4 regions of the Massilia sp. MP_M2 genome follow, and region 1 is predicted to be linked to each of the others. Evidence: predicted binding sites of a transcription regulator. Region 1 holds the regulator's gene; each other region holds the start of a gene.
What was found. The regulator sigma-54, encoded in region 1, starts transcription at its own class of promoters, with help from an activator protein. The targets are predictions, from matches to a motif close to TGGCANGNAANCTGCTTT.

Region 1 (4,294 bases):
CGCCATGGCCGAAAAGGCCGACTCGCTCAAGCAGGCGGCGCTTGAATACGATAACGGCGACCTCGATGGCGTCGCGGGCGTTCGCACCTTCACCGGCAACGTGATCCTCACCCGCGGTACGCTGCTGGTCAAGGCCGAACGCGCCGTGGTCAGGGAGACGCCCGAAGGCTATATGAGCGTGACGCTCACTGCGGCCAACGGCAAGCCCGCTACGTTCCGCCAGAAGCGCGACGGCGGCCCGAATCTGTGGGTCGAGGGCCAGGCCGAACGCATCGAATACGACGAACGTTCGGAGCTGGTGCGCCTGTACTCGAACGCCGTCGTCAAGGAACTCGAAAACGACCGGATGACCAACCAGATGACCGGCCCCTTCATCTCGTACGACAACCGCAAGGAAGTCGTCGCCGTGCGCAATGACGTCAGCGGCGAGAGCAAGGTTGGCGGCGGGCGCGGCACGCTAATCCTGGCGCCCAAGCGTGCGCCGGCCGGAGGCACGCAATGACGGAGCTGAACGATCGCAGCACGCTGGTCGTCAAGGGCCTGCAGAAAAGCTATGGCAAGCGCCTGGTCGTGCGCGACGTGTCGCTCGATGTCGAATGCGGCGAGGTGGTGGGTTTGCTGGGCCCGAACGGCGCCGGCAAGACCACCTCGTTCTACATGATCGTCGGCCTGGTGCCGTCGGATGCCGGCTCGATCAGCATCAACGGCACCGACATCACCAGCCTGCCGATCCATCGCCGCGCGGTGCTGGGCCTGTCGTACCTGCCGCAAGAAGCCTCGGTGTTTCGCAAGCTGACGGTGGAAGAAAACATCCGCGCCGTGCTCGAACTGCAAAAGGTCAACGGCAAGTCGCTGACCAAAACCGAGATCAACGACCGCCTCGACAGCCTGCTGGCCGACCTGCAGATCGAGAAGCTGCGCGAGAACCCGGCGCTGTCGCTGTCGGGCGGCGAGCGACGCCGCGTGGAGATCGCGCGCGCACTGGCGACCAACCCGCGCTTCGTGCTGCTTGACGAGCCGTTCGCCGGCGTCGACCCGATCGCCGTGATCGAGATCCAGCGCATCGTGCGCTTCCTCAAGGAGCGCAAGATCGGGGTCCTGATCACCGACCACAATGTGCGCGAGACGCTCGGCATCTGCGACCGCGCCTACATCATCAATCAGGGGGCGGTGCTCGCATCCGGCCGTCCCGACGATATCATCGCCGACGAGTCGGTGCGCCGCGTGTACCTTGGTGAACATTTCCGCATGTAAGCCATGGTCAATCAATGAAACAGTCCCTTCAGCTCCGCACCTCGCAGCACCTGGCGCTCACGCCACAGCTGCAGCAATCGATCCGCTTGCTGCAGCTGTCGACGCTCGAACTGCATCAGGAGATCGAGCAGATACTGGGCGATAACCCGCTGCTCGAACGGCTCGACGATCCGCTCGATCATTCGGTGCGCTTGCTGGGCGATGGCGCCATCAACAATGCGCCGGCGCCGGGCGAGGCGCCGCCGGCGCCGGGCCAGCAGGCCGAAGGCGAGGGCAGCGCACCGGCCGAGGGCGAGGGCGCCGAAGGCGGCGCGGTCGATGGCGACCGGCCCGACACCGACTGGAACGAAGGCAGCGGCGCGTCGTCCGGCAGTAGTAGCAGCAGCGACGACGAAGACGGCCGCCCGCAGCTGGAGGCATGCGCGATCACGCTACGCGAACACCTGATGGAACAGGTGCGCGAAACGCTGCTCTCAACCCGCGACCGCGCGCTGGCCGAACTGGTGATCGACGCGCTGGACGACAACGGCTATCTGGACGAGCCGCTCGACGAGATCCACGCACGCCTGCCGGAAGAACTCGAGGTCGACCTGGACGAACTGCGCTGCGCGCTGGCGATGGTGCAGAGCATGGACCCGGTGGGCGTGGGCGCGCGCAGCGCATCCGAATGCCTGGCGCTGCAGATCCGGCGCATGCCGGGCGTGCCGATGGTCACGCGCCGCATGGCCCTGAAGATCGTCGAAGGGTACCTGACCTGGTTCGCGCAGCGCGAATACAGCAAGCTGAAAAAAGCACTCGATTGCGATGATGAAGATCTGCGCGAAGTGCAGGCCGTGGTCCGCCAGTGCAACCCGCACCCGGGCGCCGCGTTCGCGTCGAACGTGTCAGATTACGTGGTGCCGGACGTGATGGTGCGGCGCGCCAAGAATGGCTGGGCGGTCACGCTGAACCCGGACGTGATGCCGCGCCTGCGCGTCAACAGCCTGTACGCCACGATGCTCAAGCAGGGCCGCAGCGAGAGCCAGATGGGCGCGCAGATGCAAGAGGCGAAGTGGCTCATCAAGAATATGCGCCAGCGTTTTGACACGATCCTGCGTGTGGCCGAGGCCATTGTCGAGCGCCAGCGCAACTTTTTCAGCCACGGCGCGGTTGCCATGCGGCCCCTTGTTTTGCGCGAGATAGCTGATACACTAGGTCTGCACGAGAGCACGATTTCTCGTGTCACAACGCAGAAATACATGCTGACCCCGCACGGCATGTTCGAGTTGAAGTATTTCTTCGGTAGCCACGTTGCCACCGAGGCGGGAGGCGAAGCATCCTCAACGGCAATCCGTGCGCTCATCGCACAATTGACAGGAGCAGAAGACCCTAAGAATCCATTATCCGACAGCAAGATCGCGGAAATGCTCGGGGAACAAGGCATGGTCATTGCGCGCAGGACGGTCGCAAAATACCGTGAAGCGCTCAAGATCCCCCCCGTCAGTCTCCGCAAAGCCTTGTAACAACGCCGCTCATACAGCCTGTGCCTTCAGCTCCTGTATGGTGCAAGCGACGTGACATCTTCAAAGGAGTGTGTATGAACCTCACCATCAGTGGTCACCATCTCGAAGTAACCCCTGCCATCCGTGAATACGTTCAGAATAAGCTGGAACGCATTATTCGCCATTTCGATCAAGTCATAGATACCCACGTCTTCCTGGCCGTCGATAACCTCACCGAAAAAGAAAAAAGGCAAAAAGCTGAAATCAATGTCCAGGTGTCGGGCAAGACCCTGCACGTGGCGAGCGTCGCGCAAGACCTGTATGCCGCGATCGACATGTTGATGGATAAACTGGATCGACAAATCCTGAAGCACAAGCAGATGCTGAAAGACCATAACCGCACAGCGATCAAACGCCTGGACGTCGACGAAGCAGACGTCGCTGCCGCCTGATTCAAGCGCAGGTCACCATCGCCAGGGGCGTCTTTCAGAGACGCCCTTTTTGCATCCCGCTGCCGGTAAAATACGTGTTTCCTCCCGATGGATCACGCCATGTCCGAACACGTCCTGACCCGCATTGCCAACCGCACCGGCATCATCACCCTCGACCGGCCAAAGGCGCTCAATTCGCTGTCGCTGGACATGGTGCGCGCGCTGACCGCGATCCTGCTCGACTGGCAGCTTGACGCCGCCGTCGATGCGGTGGTGATCACCAGCAGCAGCGAAAAAGCACTGTGCGCGGGCGGTGATATCCGCTTCTTCCACGAGGTCGGCAACGCCTCGCCGCAAGATGGCAGCGCACTGCTCGAAGATTTTTTCACCGAAGAATACGCACTGAATCACCTGATCCATTTTTATCCAAAACCGTATATCGCACTGATGGACGGCGTGGTCATGGGCGGCGGCATGGGCATCGCGCAGGGCGGGCCCGATTGCGCCCTGCGCATCGTGACCGAGCGCACGAAGATGGCAATGCCCGAGGTGAATATCGGCCTGTTCCCCGATGTCGGCGGCAGCCATTTTCTGTCGCATGCGCCGGGGCAGTTGGGGATGTTCCTGGGCTTGACCGGCTTGACGATCGGCGCGGCCGATGCGCTGTACGTAGGCCTGGCCGACGTGTTCGTACCTGGCGCTGATTTGGCGGCCTTGCAGGCGCTGATCGAGGCGACGCCGGGCGCGGATCTGCAGGCGGCGATCCGCGCTCTCGCCAGCCAGCATGCCGGCGAGAGCGAATTGCAGGCCAACCGCGCGTGCATCGATGCGCACTTCGGCGCAGACTCGGTGGCGGCGATCATGGCGTCGCTCGAGGGTGACGACACACCATTCGCGCAGAAGGCGTTGCGCGCGATGCGCCTGCGCTCGCCGTTGATGATGTGCGTGACGCGCGAGCTGCTGCTGCGCGGCGCGTCGCTCGATGTCGCCGACTGCCTGCGCCTGGAGCGCTCGCTCGTGCGCCGCAATTTCGAGCATGGCGAGGTACTCGAAGGCGTGCGTGCGCTCGTGATCGACAAGGACAATGCGCCGCAATGGAATCCGCCGTCGCTGGATCTCGTGACCGAC
Region 2 (4,294 bases), on a different contig from region 1:
AGTCGGCGCCGGTGACGATGGCCGCCATGCCGTCGAGCTTGCCGCTGCCCTTGTAACCTTCGGCCATGAACTTCGGCTTGCTTTCCATCTCGGCTTCGAGTCCCGGCTTGGCCAGGTGCTGCGCCGGCATCGGCGGCGCTGGCTGGTCGACCCCGGTCTGGACGGCTTCTTTGTTCCCGGACTCATTCTTGCTGGCGTCGCGTGCGTCCTGCTCTTGCTGGATGGCGCGCTGTTTCGCTGCCACGTCGTCTTGATGTGCCATGGTGATTCTCCCGTAAGTGTGCATTCGTTCAGAAGAGTATTCGGCGCGTACGGTGGCACGACGGTGCGCTCCCACACACAGGACGACAATTGCTATGCTCGGCACGCCGGCTTATGGCAAACTTGCCTTGCAGTCATGCCAACAGGGTGCGGCTGGACCTACCTCTGGAGAATCACCATGCATCAAGAAGACGGCGCGCGCGAGGACTTTACCTGTGTCTTCGTCAATCCTGTCGGCCAGCGCCGCGCCGATTTCCAGCACGGCTGCGACGGCATGTTCGCCAATCTGCGCGTAGCGGCGGGGGCCGAGCAGGCGCGCGGCCTGCTGGCGCGCGAACCGGCCGACCTGCTCGTGCTGGATCTCGAGCGCTGCGATCCCGGCATCGACCTGGCCGCGCTGGGCGCACTGGTCGCCGAGCGCGCCGGCGCGCCGGTGCTGGTGCTGTGTCCATTCACGAATGCGCGCTGGCTGTCGGCGCTGATGGCGTTCGGTCCACTCGACTACGCCATCGGCCCGCTGCGCGCGCAGCAAACCCGCGCGCTGCTGGCCACGCGCATGCGCACCGGGTTTGGCGGCGCCGCGCCTGCCGCGCCCACGGCGCCGGAGGCCGAGCTGCGCACGCTGCTCGCACTACGCACTGCCTGCCAGCAGGCCCTGGCCCAAGCCGACGACAGCGAGCGCTTTGCCGAGCACCTGTGCGCGGCGCTGGCCGGCTGGCCGGGCCTCGTGCATGCGGCGCTGTTCCAGCATCGCGACGGCGACCTGCGTCTCGAGGCCGAGCAGGGCGTCGACGGCCTGCGCCTGGCGGCGCTGCTCGCGCACGAGGGCGGGCTGCTACAGTCGCCAGTGCGCCATGCCTTCCCCGGGCTGCTGGCGGCGGTGACAGGCGAATTCACGCTACTCGATACGCTCGACAAGGCCGGCGAGCCGGCGCTGGCGGCGCGCCTGGACACCTTTGGCGCGCGCATGGTCGTGGGCGTGCCGATCCCGGCGCCGGGGCCGGGCGGGCCGATGGGGGCGCTGTGCCTGCTGTTTGGCGACGCGCGGCCGTTCTCGCCCGCCCAGCTGCAGGCGCTGGACGACCTGGCTGGGCTGGCCGCGTACGGCCTGCGCATGGCCGAGCTCACGCGCGAGAATGAGGCGCTGCTGGCGCGCGTGACGCACCTGGCGACCACCGACGCCCTGACCGACCTGGCCAGCCGCCGTCACGGCGAAGGCTTGCTGGAGCAGGAGATCAAGCGTGCACGCCGCTACCGCCTGCCGCTGGCGCTGATCGCCTTCGACATCGACCGTTTCAGCCAGATCAACGACACCTTCGGCCACCCGGTGGGCGACCTGGTGCTGCGCACGGTGGCCGACACGGCGCGCGCGCTGCTGCGTTCGAGCGATGTTCTGGTGCGCTCGGGCGGCGAGGAATTCCAGGTGATCGCCTCGCACACGAGCGCGATCGATGCCCTGAAGCTGGCCGAGAAGCTGCGCGCGGCGATCGAGCAGGTGGAAATACCCGGGTGCGACCACGTCACGATCAGTCTCGGGGTAGCTCAGCTGGGCGAGGGCGAGAGCGGCGACTCGATGGCGGTGCGCACCCACGCCGCATTGGCGCGCGCCAAGCGGGCCGGCCGCAACTGCATCGAGCTGGCGATGTCCTGACGCGTTCGGGTGCAGCGTGCACCTCCCCGGTGCGCGCAGTAGGCGAAACACCCCCTCCAGGCCATGTCCGGGTCACGTCCAGGCCCTGGCACGCATCGTGCTGTTTCATCAAGCATGCGCGATTGCAGCCTCACCGATCCACCGACCATGTTCCCCGCCTGGCAAGCCAGCCTGGCGCTGGGCTTCGTGCGCGATGGCGACACGACGCGTCTCGTGCGCCGCGCGCACCGCGGGCCGCTACGTGTCCAGAAGGCGCTGTATCCGGAAGGCCCTGGCGCCTGCCACGTGATCGTCGTGCACCCGCCGGGCGGCGTGGTCGGTGGCGACCGGCTCGAGATCGACGTTGACGCCAGCCCCGGTTGCAGCGTGCTGGCCACCAGCCCCGGCGCGGCCAAGTGGTACCGCGCCAACGGCCGCGTGTCGCACCAGGCGGTGCGCCTGCAGATCGCTGCTGGCGCCGCCGTCGAATGGCTGCCGCAGGAAACCATCTTCTATGACGCGGCGCGCGTCGATCTCGAACACGAAGTCGATCTCGCCGCCGGCAGCATCTATATCGGCAGCGAAGTGCTGTGCTTCGGCCGCGTGGCCGCTGGCGAAGCGTTCACGACCGGGCAGATACGCCAGCGCACGCGGATTCGCCAGGACGGTCGCCTGTTGTGGTGGGAGCAGGGCATCCTCACCCCCGATGGCATTGCCAGCCCCCTCGGCATGCAAGGTCATTCGGTGTGCGCGACCCTGCTTGCCGTCGGCCGGCCCGTACCCGCCGCGCTGCAGGCGCGCGTGCGCGCGCTCGACCCGCAACTGGCGTCCAGCCAGGTGAAGTCGGTGTTCGTGGCGCGTTATCTCGGCCACGACGGCGAAGCGGCGCGCGCCGTCATGGCGCGCGTGTGGGAATTGCTGCGCCCCCATCTGCTCGACCGCCCGGCGTGCCCGCCGCGCATCTGGCTTACCTAGAACGGACCCCGCCATGGACCTGACGCCCCGCGAAAAAGACAAGCTGCTGATCTTCACCGCCGCGCTGCTGGCCGAACGCCGGCGCGCGCGCGGCCTCAAGCTGAATTACCCGGAGGCGGTGGCCCTGATCACGGCCGCCATCATGGAAGGCGCACGCGATGGCCGCAGCGTGGCCGAGCTGATGAGCGAAGGCACGACCATCCTCGCGCGTGGCGACGTGATGGACGGCGTGCCCGAGATGATTCCCGATATCCAGGTCGAGGCCACGTTCCCGGACGGGACCAAGCTCGTTACCGTCCACCACCCGATTCCCTAGCCGGAGCGACGCATGATCCCAGGTGAATACTTTCTTGACGACGGCGATATCGAGATCAACGCCGGGCGGCGCACGGCCACCGTGGTCGTGGCCAATGCCGGCGACCGGCCGGTGCAGGTCGGCTCGCACTATCACTTCCATGAAGTCAATCCGGCACTGCAGTTCGAGCGGGACAGCACGCTCGGCATGCGCTTGAACATCGCGGCCGGTACGGCGGTGCGCTTCGAGCCGGGGCAGCGCCGCACGGTGGAACTGGTCGACCTGGCGGGCGCGCGCATCGTGCATGGCTTCCAGGGACGCGTGTCGGGGCCAGTGCCCGTGGTCACGTCTCCAACCTCAGAGGACGACTGATGGTCACGCTCAGCCGCCAGGCCTACGCCGACATGTATGGCCCGACCACGGGCGACCGCATCCGTCTGGCCGACACCGACCTCGTGATCGAGATCGAACGCGATTGCGCGACCTATGGCGAAGAGGTCAAGTTCGGCGGCGGCAAGGTCATCCGCGACGGCATGGGCCAGTCGCAGCGCCTGCGCGAGGGCGTGATGGACACCGTCATCACCAACGCCGTCATCGTCGACCACTGGGGCATCGTGAAGGCCGACATCGGCATCAAGGATGGCCTGATCGCCGCGATCGGCAAGGCCGGCAACCCGGATATCCAGCCGCATGTCACGATGGCCATCGGTGGCGCCACCGAGATCATCGCGGGCGAAGGCATGATCGTCACGGCCGGCGGCGTCGACACGCACATCCACTTCATCTGCCCGCAGCAGATCGATGAAGCGCTGTACTCGGGGATCACGACGATGCTGGGCGGCGGCACCGGACCGGCCGTCGGTACCGCCGCCACCACCTGCACGCCGGGCGCCTGGCATATTCATTCGATGTTGCAGGCGGCCGACGCGTTCCCGATGAACCTGGGCTTTTTCGGCAAGGGCAACGTCAGCCAGCCAGGCCCGCTCGAAGAGCAAATCACTGCCGGCGCCGTCGGCCTGAAACTGCACGAGGACTGGGGCAGCACGCCCGCCGCGATCGACAATTGCCTGTCGGTGGCCGAACGACTGGACGTGCAGGTGGCGCTGCACTCCGACACGCTCAACGAGGCCGGC
Region 3 (4,294 bases), on a different contig from region 1:
GGTTGCCCGGGTCGTACACGGGCGGGGCCATCGGAGGCAGGGTCATCTGATATTGCCGATCTCGCGCCGCAGCGCTTCGATATTGCGTTCGCTACGATTGATTTCGTCGCGCATGGAGGCCACGCGCTCCTGGTATTTGGCGTAGTTGCGCTCGTTGCCCTGGCGTTCTGGCTCGCCGTTGTTAAAGACGCGCTTCAAGTCGGTGAGCTTGCGTTCTTCGAGCCGCAGCTCATCACCCAGGATCTCGCGCCGCTCGTCGTCGCGGGCGCGCTGCAGCACGTTGTCCACGCGCGGGAAGTTCGACTGGGCCGCGCTCGGGGCCGCAGTCGGGGTCTGATTCGATCCGCCTGACGCGCCCCCGCCGCCCGCCGAACGGGGTGCCGGAATCGGGGCCGAGGCGGCCGGTGGCGCGCTGTAGCCGGTGTCGATCAGCTGGCACTTGCCGACCTTGGTGTCGGTATACAGCGGCCGGCCATTGGCATCGGTACAACGGTAGATCTGCGCGTGCGCGCTGGCGCACAGCAGCACGGAGGCTAAAGCGGCTGCAACAATGGCCAGACTGGCCTGAAACACACTATTTGTCATTCCCATCCCGGTTGGTCACAAGGGCACACTATTGTAGATGCGCCCGACTATACCCCAAGGAATATAAACACCAAGCAACAAAAAACGCGGGGAAAGCATGGCTTTCCCCGCGTTTGCGCCAACCGCCAGGCTGGTGCGAGGCATGCCCGCACCAGCCTGGTGTCGATCGATTACGACGAGTAGTACATGTCGAATTCGGCCGGGTGCGGGGTCATGCGCATGCGCTGCACTTCCTGCATCTTCAGTTCGATGTAGGCATCGATCATGCTGTCGCTGAACACGCCACCACGGGTCAGGAACTCGCGGTCTTCGTTCAGGGCGTCCAGCGCTTCTTCCAGCGATGCGCACACCGTCGGGATCAGCTTGTCTTCTTCAGGCGGCAGATGGTACAGGTCTTTCGTTGCCGCTTCGCCCGGGTGGATCTTGTTCTGGATACCATCCAGACCGGCCATCATCAGTGCTGCGAAGCACAGATAGACGTTGGCCAGTGGATCCGGGAAACGCGTCTCGATGCGGCGGCCTTTCGGGTTCGCCACGTGCGGGATGCGGATCGAGGCCGAACGGTTACGGGCCGAATACGCCAGCTTGACCGGGGCTTCGAAGCCCGGCACCAGGCGCTTGTACGAGTTGGTGCCTGGATTGGTGATCGCGTTCAGTGCACGGGCGTGCTTGATGATACCGCCGATGTAGAACAGTGCCGTATCCGACAGGCCAGCATAGCCGTCGCCTGCGAACAGGTTCTTGCCATCTTTCCAGATCGACTGGTGCACGTGCATGCCCGAGCCATTGTCGCCAGCCATCGGCTTTGGCATGAAGGTCGCGGTCTTGCCGTAGCTGTGGGCCACGTTCCAGATCACGTATTTCATGTTCTGGGTCCAGTCGGCGCGCTCGATCAGGGTCGAGAACTTGGTGCCGATTTCATTCTGGCCGGCACCGGCGACTTCGTGGTGGTGCACTTCGACCGGGATGCCCATCGATTCGAGGATCAGGCACATTTCCGAGCGCATGTCCTGGAACGAGTCGACTGGTGGCACTGGGAAATAGCCGCCCTTCACGCTTGGACGGTGACCGCTGTTGCCGCCTTCAAATTCCTTGTCGGTCGACCACGATGCTTCTTCCGAGTCGATCTTGACGAAGCAACCCGACATGTCCAGCTTCCAGCGCACAGCGTCGAAGATGAAGAATTCAGGTTCCGGGCCGAAATAGGCGGTGTCGCCGATGCCCGACGATTTCAGGTAGGCTTCAGCGCGCTTGGCGATCGAACGCGGATCGCGGTCGTAGCCCTTGCCGTCCGACGGTTCGACGACGTCGCACTGCATGAACAGCGTGGTCTCTTCCATGAACGGGTCGATATTGGCGGTGTTTGCATCCGGGATCAGGAGCATGTCCGACGCTTCAATACCTTTCCAGCCGGCGATCGACGAACCGTCGAAGGCGTGACCGGATTCGAATTTGTCCAGGTCGAAGTGCGACACCGGGACCGTGACGTGTTGTTCCTTGCCGCGGGTATCGGCGAAGCGTAAATCAACGAATTTGACTTCGTTGTCTTTGACCATTTGCATTACATCTGCGGCGGACTTTGCCATTCGGAATCTCCTAATTGAAAAAGGGATGTCAGTCTATGCGAACCGACAACTTGCATCATGATGAAGCACGAAATGTGCCAACTGGGTGTCAACGACGATGCCAACTTCAGTGCATGAGGGTATGCGCAAATCGTTCTTGGGCAATGGACTAGTTTACCCATAAAATCGCCCCGACCGGGGGCATATGGCAAGATTTACCTTTCTGCCAATTTGCACCATCAACGAGCAATTCTACGTGCTTGCACCAATTAAGCGCACAACGCTGCGCTCCAAGACGGTGCATCGATGACGACGAACAGATAATGGACATCACCAACATGAGCAAAGAACAAATTCTCACGGCGGCGCGCCAGCGTGGCGCTGACCAGCCCTATGCTGGTGCAGTCACGCCTCAGGAAGCCTACGACCTGCTCCAGAGCGGCCCCGACGTCAAGCTGGTTGATGTGCGCACCAACGCCGAACGCGACTGGGTAGGACGTGTTGCGATCGGCGACGCCCAGCATCTGGCGGTGCAGTGGGCAACCTATCCGGGCGGCGCGCCCAATCCGGATTTTGGCGCGCAGCTCGAACAGCTTGCAGCCAAGGACGACGTGCTGCTGTTCCTGTGCCGCTCGGGCGTGCGCTCGCGCCACAGTGCGCGCGTGGCGACCGAGCTGGGCTATGCAAACGCCTTCGACATCCTCGAGGGGTTCGAAGGCGATCGCGATAGCGACGGGCACCGCAAGACGATCGGCGGCTGGTGCACGGCCGGCTTGCCGTGGGTCGGCGCCTGAGTTAGTTGTTCGTACCCTGGTTCGGCAGCACCATCAGCTCCAGCCCGGACGCCGTCCCTGGCGCGTGATACACGCGCTGGGTTGCCTTTTTGAAGTCGCCCGGCTTCGCCTCAAGAATGCGCATGAACGTTTGCGGATTCAGGTCGATCAGCGGGAACCATGAACTCTGCACCTGCACCATGATCCGGTGGCCGCGCCGGAAGGTGTGGTTCACCTGGCCCAGTTCGTACTTGATTGGCTCGACCTTGCCCGGCACGAACGGTTCCGGCTTTTCGTAGCTGTTGCGGAACTTGCCACGCAGCGGATTGCCACGCACCAGTTGCTGAAAACCTCCCAGGCTCACCGCTGGCGGGCCGACATCGCCGCCCCGCTCGGCCGCCGGCGTCGGGAAGCTGGCCGGGTAGACGTCGATCAGCTTGACGACCCAGTCGGCGTCGGTGCCGCTTGTTGACACGAACAGCTTCGGCGTCACCGGCCCGGCGATCGTCACATCTTCTTCCAGCACGGCGCTCTGGTATACCAGCACGTCGGGCCGCGTGGCGGCGAAGCGCTGATCCGACACCATGTATTCGCGCGGCACGCCCAGCGCCGGATAGCCGATGTACGGCACCGGGCGCGCCGGGTCGGCCACGTATTCGTCGAACCCGGCGCCCGAAGTTGCCGACCCGGCCGGCTGCTGCCAGCCCAGTGCGCCATTGGCGCCGAAGTACAGCGTGCGCGCCTTCGCCGGCTTCGGTGGCCAGGCATCGTACTGGCGCCAGACATTCGTGCCCGTCTCGAACACGGTCACCGGCGCCAGCGTCTTGCCCGGCTTGACGCCTTTCAGGTGCTGCTCGAAGAACGGGAACTGGACATCGCGCCGGAACCATTCGCTTGTCTTCGCATCGAACTTGACGTGGCCGAGGCGGGCGCCGTCGCCGCGCGCCCAGCCGCCATGCACCCAAGGACCAACCACCAGGGCGTGGTTGCCACCCTTGTTCTGTGCTTCCAGCGCGCGATGCACGATGAACGGGCCGGCGGCATCTTCCGCATCGAACCAGCCCCCCACCGTCAGCACGGCCGCCTTGACGTTCTTGAGGTGCGGGCCGATGGCGCGCTCTTGCCAGAAGCTGTCATACGTATCGTGCTCGATGTTCGGCATGAACAGCTCGCGCTGCGTGGCGGTCATGGTCGCGGCGATATTCGCCAGCGTGCGGTGTTTCAGAAAGTAATCGTAGCCGTCGGCCACGCCGTAATCGAATTCGCTGCCGGTTTTCGGCAGCGGGGTCGGGTTCGGCGCGGCCGTGAAGGCGGCATAAAAGTCGAAGTTGGCGGCCAGCTTGAAGGCCCCGCCGTGGTACGAATCGTCGC
Region 4 (4,294 bases), on a different contig from region 1:
CGCCCAGTGCCGGCGACGCAAATACGCCGGTCAGCATCGCGCCCAGGATACCGCCCACGCCGTGCACGCCGAACACGTCGAGCGAATCGTCAGCGCGCAGCAGGCGCTTCAGACCCGTCACGCCCCACAGGCAGACGATGCCGGCCAGCAGGCCGATGACCAGTGCGCCCATCGGGCCGACAAAACCGGCGCCCGGGGTAATCGCCACCAGGCCCGATACGGCGCCCGATGCAGCGCCCAGCATCGATGGCTTGTGCTTGAAGATCCACTCGCCCAGCACCCAGGTCAGCACCGCGCCGGCGGTGGCCAGCAGCGTGTTCAGGAACGCCAGTGCCGCCACGTCGCCTGCTTCGAGCGCCGAGCCGGCATTAAAGCCAAACCAGCCGACCCACAGCAGCGATGCACCGACCATCGTCATCGGCAGCGAGTGTGGCGCCATCGATTCACGGCCATAACCGATCCGCTTGCCGATCACGTAGGCACCCACCAGGCCGGCCACGGCCGAGTTGATGTGCACCACGGTGCCGCCCGCGAAGTCGAGCGCGCCCTGCTGCCACAGATAGCCGGCAGCTGCGGTGACGGTTTGCAGCGACGCAGCGTCGGTGATGGCGTCAGGGCCGGCCCAGAACCAGACCATGTGCGCCACCGGCAGGTAGCCGAAGGTGAACCACAGCACGACGAACACCAGCACGGCCGCGAACTTGGCGCGCTCGGCGAAGGCGCCAACGATCAGCGCGCAGGTAATCGCCGCAAAAGTGCCCTGGAAGGCGACGAAGATGAATTCGGGGATCATCGTCTCTTTGCTGAAGGTCGCGGCCATCGCAAACTTGCCGGCGACCGGATCCCAGATGCCTTGCAGGAAGGCGCGGTCGAAGCCGCCGATGAAGGCGTTGCCCTGCGTGAAGGCCAGCGAGTAGCCGTACAGGCACCACAGCACGATGACGAGGGCAAATACCATCATCACCTGCATCAGCACCGACAGCATGTTCTTGGCGCGCACCAGGCCGCCGTAGAACAGCGCCAGGCCAGGAATGGTCATCAGGATCACCAGCAGCGTGGCGACGAACATCCAGGCCGTATCACCCTTGTTGATGGACGGCGCCGCCATGGCCGGCAGGGCGACGCCCAGGCCCAGCAAGGCGGTCAGTATCGTTGTAGTTATACGCTTCATGAAAACATTCCCTCTTACAGTGCGTCGTTGCCGGTCTCGCCGGTACGGATACGGATGACCTGGCTCAGGTCGGCCACGAAGATCTTGCCGTCACCAATCTTGCCGGTGCGGGCAGCGCCCTGGATCGCATCGATGACCTGATCGACGATGGCATCGTCGACCGCGGCTTCGATCTTGATCTTGGGCAGGAAGTCGACGACGTACTCGGCGCCACGGTACAGCTCGGTGTGGCCTTTCTGGCGACCGAAACCCTTCACTTCGGTCACCGTCATGCCTTGCACGTTGATTTCCGACAGCGCCTCTCGCACCTCGTCGAGCTTGAAGGGCTTGATGATGGCGGTGATCATTTTCATGGTATTGCCTCTTTTGCGATCAGAAAGTTTTTGAGACGGACAGCACGGCGGCGGACTTGCCGAGGTTCTTGCCTTCCGGGCTCAGGTAGGCGTCGGTATTCGCCTTGTGCCACGCCAGCGCCACGGTGGCGACGCCGAAGTCCTTGGTGACGCCGACCTTGTAGTCGGTGTACGAAAACGCGCTGTTGTTCTTCAGTTTCTGGCGCCCGACGTGCAGGTTCAGGATGAAGCCGTTGCTGACGTCGATGTCGGCGCCCAGGTCCAGGTAGCCGCTTTGCTTGCTGTCGGCGGTGCCGAACAGATTGGTCGTCGAGTGCGAGTACTTGATATAGGCCGGGCCGTAGCCGAGTTTGCCGTACAGCTCGAACGTGTTCGCGCTCGGGTTCAACCCGTTATCCGGATAGTAGTAATACAGGCCGCCAACGTCATAGCTGACCGCGTCGATCAACTGGCCGCGCTTGCCGCCATAGACGTCCCATTCGAGATTGCCGTCGCCGCCCAGGTCTTTCGTCCATTTGATGGTGGAAAGCCAGGTGCCTACGTAGAAGCCGGATGGGCCATGTACATAGTCGACGCCGCCCTGGAGGGCCGGGTCGAGGGCTGTTTGCGACAGACCGCGGTAACGGTAGTCGCTGGTGATGCTCGCGTTGTAGCTCACCTGATGTTCGGCGGGTTGTTCCTGTGCCATGCCCGGCACGCTGGCGACTGCCAGAACTGCCAGAACAATTGCGCTGAATTTTGCTTTGCACTTCATGACAAACCCCCTTGATGAACAACATGAAAAATGACTGCTAGTGAATCCTTGTGATGTTCTTTACCTACGCTTTATTTAGCAGGATGCGTGCCAGCCCATAAACGGGAAAAAGGTCCTTGTTTTTTTGGTAAACACGCCCCACATCGGTCTTGCACTATCACAACGGACCGCATACGGCACCCAGACGGCCGTTCGGCGCACTACATCAGGTCACATTGCACCAACATGGAGCGTGCGGCCTCGGCAGAAAGGGAAATGGATATGAGTAACAGCAACTTCTTCAGTGACTTGCAGGGCAAGATCAACCAGGCGCTCGAGAGTGGTCCGGCCAAGGACATCGAACGCAATGTGAAAGCAGCCATGACGTCGGGCTTTTCCAAGCTCGATCTGGTCACGCGCGAGGAATTCGATATCCAGGCCCAGGTGCTGGCCAAGACCCGCACCAAGCTCGAGGCGCTCGAACTGCGCGTGAGTGAACTGGAAGCGAAGCTGGGTGCAGGCGGCAGCACGGCACCGTCGGCAACGTCGGCGGCAGCAGCATCGGCGACATCAGGTAGCTCGGCGATTCCGATGCCGGGCGCCGCACCGTCGGCCACCGCGCCGTTCCCGGCTGCACCGGAAGATCCGACGATTGTTGTGCCGCCAACGCTCGACAAGCATTAAACAGTCACCAGCTTCTGCTTGAACGCGTGGGCGGGAAACCCGCCCACGCTACTGCCCGGGCCTCAATCGATGCTGACTTCCTTCCGGTTGTCACGCGCCACGCGGTCGATCAGCTTGTTGTACGGGTCGACGCCCACATCGAATGGCTGCTCCTTGACCGTCACTGTCACGGTCGGATTCTCGCCCCGCAGTACCCGCTTCTCCAATAACAGCACGCGCTCGTCCGATTCCTTGGCATCCTTCGCGCGCGCGAACACGCCGATTTCCACCGCCTCATCATAGGTGCGTGGTGTTTCCTGCCCCTTGCCGTCGGCCTGCATCTTGGCCAGATGGAGCTTCATCGTCACGTCCCACTGCCCGTCCGGGCGCTTGACGGCCTTTGCTTCGGTCACGCGGTTATCGTAGAACACGATGCGCTCGAACAGGTCGGCGATCAGCGCGTGCTTGGCGACAGGGGCTTCGGCGCGGATGTAGTCCACCAGTTCGGCGGATGTCGCAAACGGCGCCTCCTGGTAACCCTTGTCTTGCAGGAAGCGCTTGAGGGCGCGGTTGAGCCCCGCTTCGCCGATCTCGTCGCGCAGGCGATAGAACACCAGGCTGCCCTTGCGGTAGTGGATGTAATCCTGGTTTTCGACGCGCACCAGCGGCAGTTCCTCGATCTTTTCGGCGCCGCGCGAGCTCAGGTAGCGATCCAGTTCATAGCGCAGGAAACGGCGCATTTTGTGCGGCCCGTATTCCTTCTCCATTACCATCAGCGCCGAGTACTGCGCCAGCGACTCGATCAGCATGCTCGCGCCCTGCACGTTCGCGGCCGTGACCTGGTGGCCCCACCACTGGTGCGCCATCTCGTGCGCGGTCACGTAGAAGACGTAGTCGATGTCTTCCTTGTCGCGCAGGTCGGCGATGAAGCCTATCGACTCCGCGAACGGGATCGTGTTGGCGAACGATTGCGCGAAGCTCTGGTAATTTGGGAATTCCAGGATGCGCACCTGCTTGTGCTGGTAGGGCGTGAACTGGGTCGTGAAGTAGTCGAGCGACTTTTGCGTCCCGGCGATCATCCGGTCCACGTTGTAGGCATGCTTCGGATCGTGATAGATCTCGATAGCAATGCCGCGCCAGTCGCTCTTTTTCACTTGCCAGTTGGCCGACAGGTAGGCAAAGAACGGCATCATCTTCTGGTCCATCTTGTAGCGATAGTAGTTGCGGCCGTTTTCCTTCCATGCCTGTTGCAGGTAGCCCGGCGCCAGGGCGATCTGGTCGCCGCTGGTGGAGACGGTGGTGTCGAAACTGATCCAGTCGGCGTCGTCCCCGAACATCGTGTTGGCGCGCGCGGCCTGGTTTTCGAGCTTGGCC

Region 2: a site for sigma-54 is predicted at 1,999-2,016, ahead of RCH14_RS17165 (urease accessory protein UreD). Genes of this name have one in related genera too.
Region 3: a site for sigma-54 is predicted at 2,234-2,251, ahead of glnA (type I glutamate--ammonia ligase). Genes of this name have one in related genera too.
Region 4: a site for sigma-54 is predicted at 2,354-2,371, ahead of RCH14_RS04695 (TorF family putative porin). Genes of this name have one in related genera too.

What each region holds. Positions count from the first base shown of each region.
Region 1 covers NZ_JBCHJF010000005.1:86,509-90,802, forward strand. The annotation lists gene lptA (lipopolysaccharide transport periplasmic protein LptA) at 1-502, shown strand, start outside; gene lptB (LPS export ABC transporter ATP-binding protein) at 499-1,254, shown strand; gene RCH14_RS12915 (RNA polymerase factor sigma-54) at 1,269-2,756, shown strand; gene hpf (ribosome hibernation-promoting factor, HPF/YfiA family) at 2,831-3,187, shown strand; gene RCH14_RS12925 (enoyl-CoA hydratase/isomerase family protein) at 3,287-4,294, shown strand, end outside.
Region 2 covers NZ_JBCHJF010000008.1:125,180-129,473, forward strand. The annotation lists gene RCH14_RS17155 (SDR family oxidoreductase) at 1-262, opposite strand, end outside; gene RCH14_RS17160 (diguanylate cyclase) at 440-1,912, shown strand; gene RCH14_RS17165 (urease accessory protein UreD) at 2,027-2,866, shown strand; gene RCH14_RS17170 (urease subunit gamma) at 2,880-3,182, shown strand; gene RCH14_RS17175 (urease subunit beta) at 3,195-3,533, shown strand; gene ureC (urease subunit alpha) at 3,533-4,294, shown strand, end outside.
Region 3 covers NZ_JBCHJF010000001.1:618,127-622,420, forward strand. The annotation lists gene glnL (nitrogen regulation protein NR(II)) at 1-46, opposite strand, end outside; gene RCH14_RS02780 (DUF4124 domain-containing protein) at 43-585, opposite strand; gene glnA (type I glutamate--ammonia ligase) at 756-2,171, opposite strand; gene RCH14_RS02790 (rhodanese-like domain-containing protein) at 2,489-2,944, shown strand; gene RCH14_RS02795 (CocE/NonD family hydrolase) at 2,946-4,294, opposite strand, start outside.
Region 4 covers NZ_JBCHJF010000001.1:1,039,435-1,043,728, forward strand. The annotation lists gene RCH14_RS04685 (ammonium transporter) at 1-1,171, opposite strand, end outside; gene glnK (P-II family nitrogen regulator) at 1,186-1,524, opposite strand; gene RCH14_RS04695 (TorF family putative porin) at 1,544-2,278, opposite strand; partial or broken gene RCH14_RS04700 (accessory factor UbiK family protein) at 2,540-2,773, shown strand; gene RCH14_RS04705 (M1 family aminopeptidase) at 3,004-4,294, opposite strand, start outside.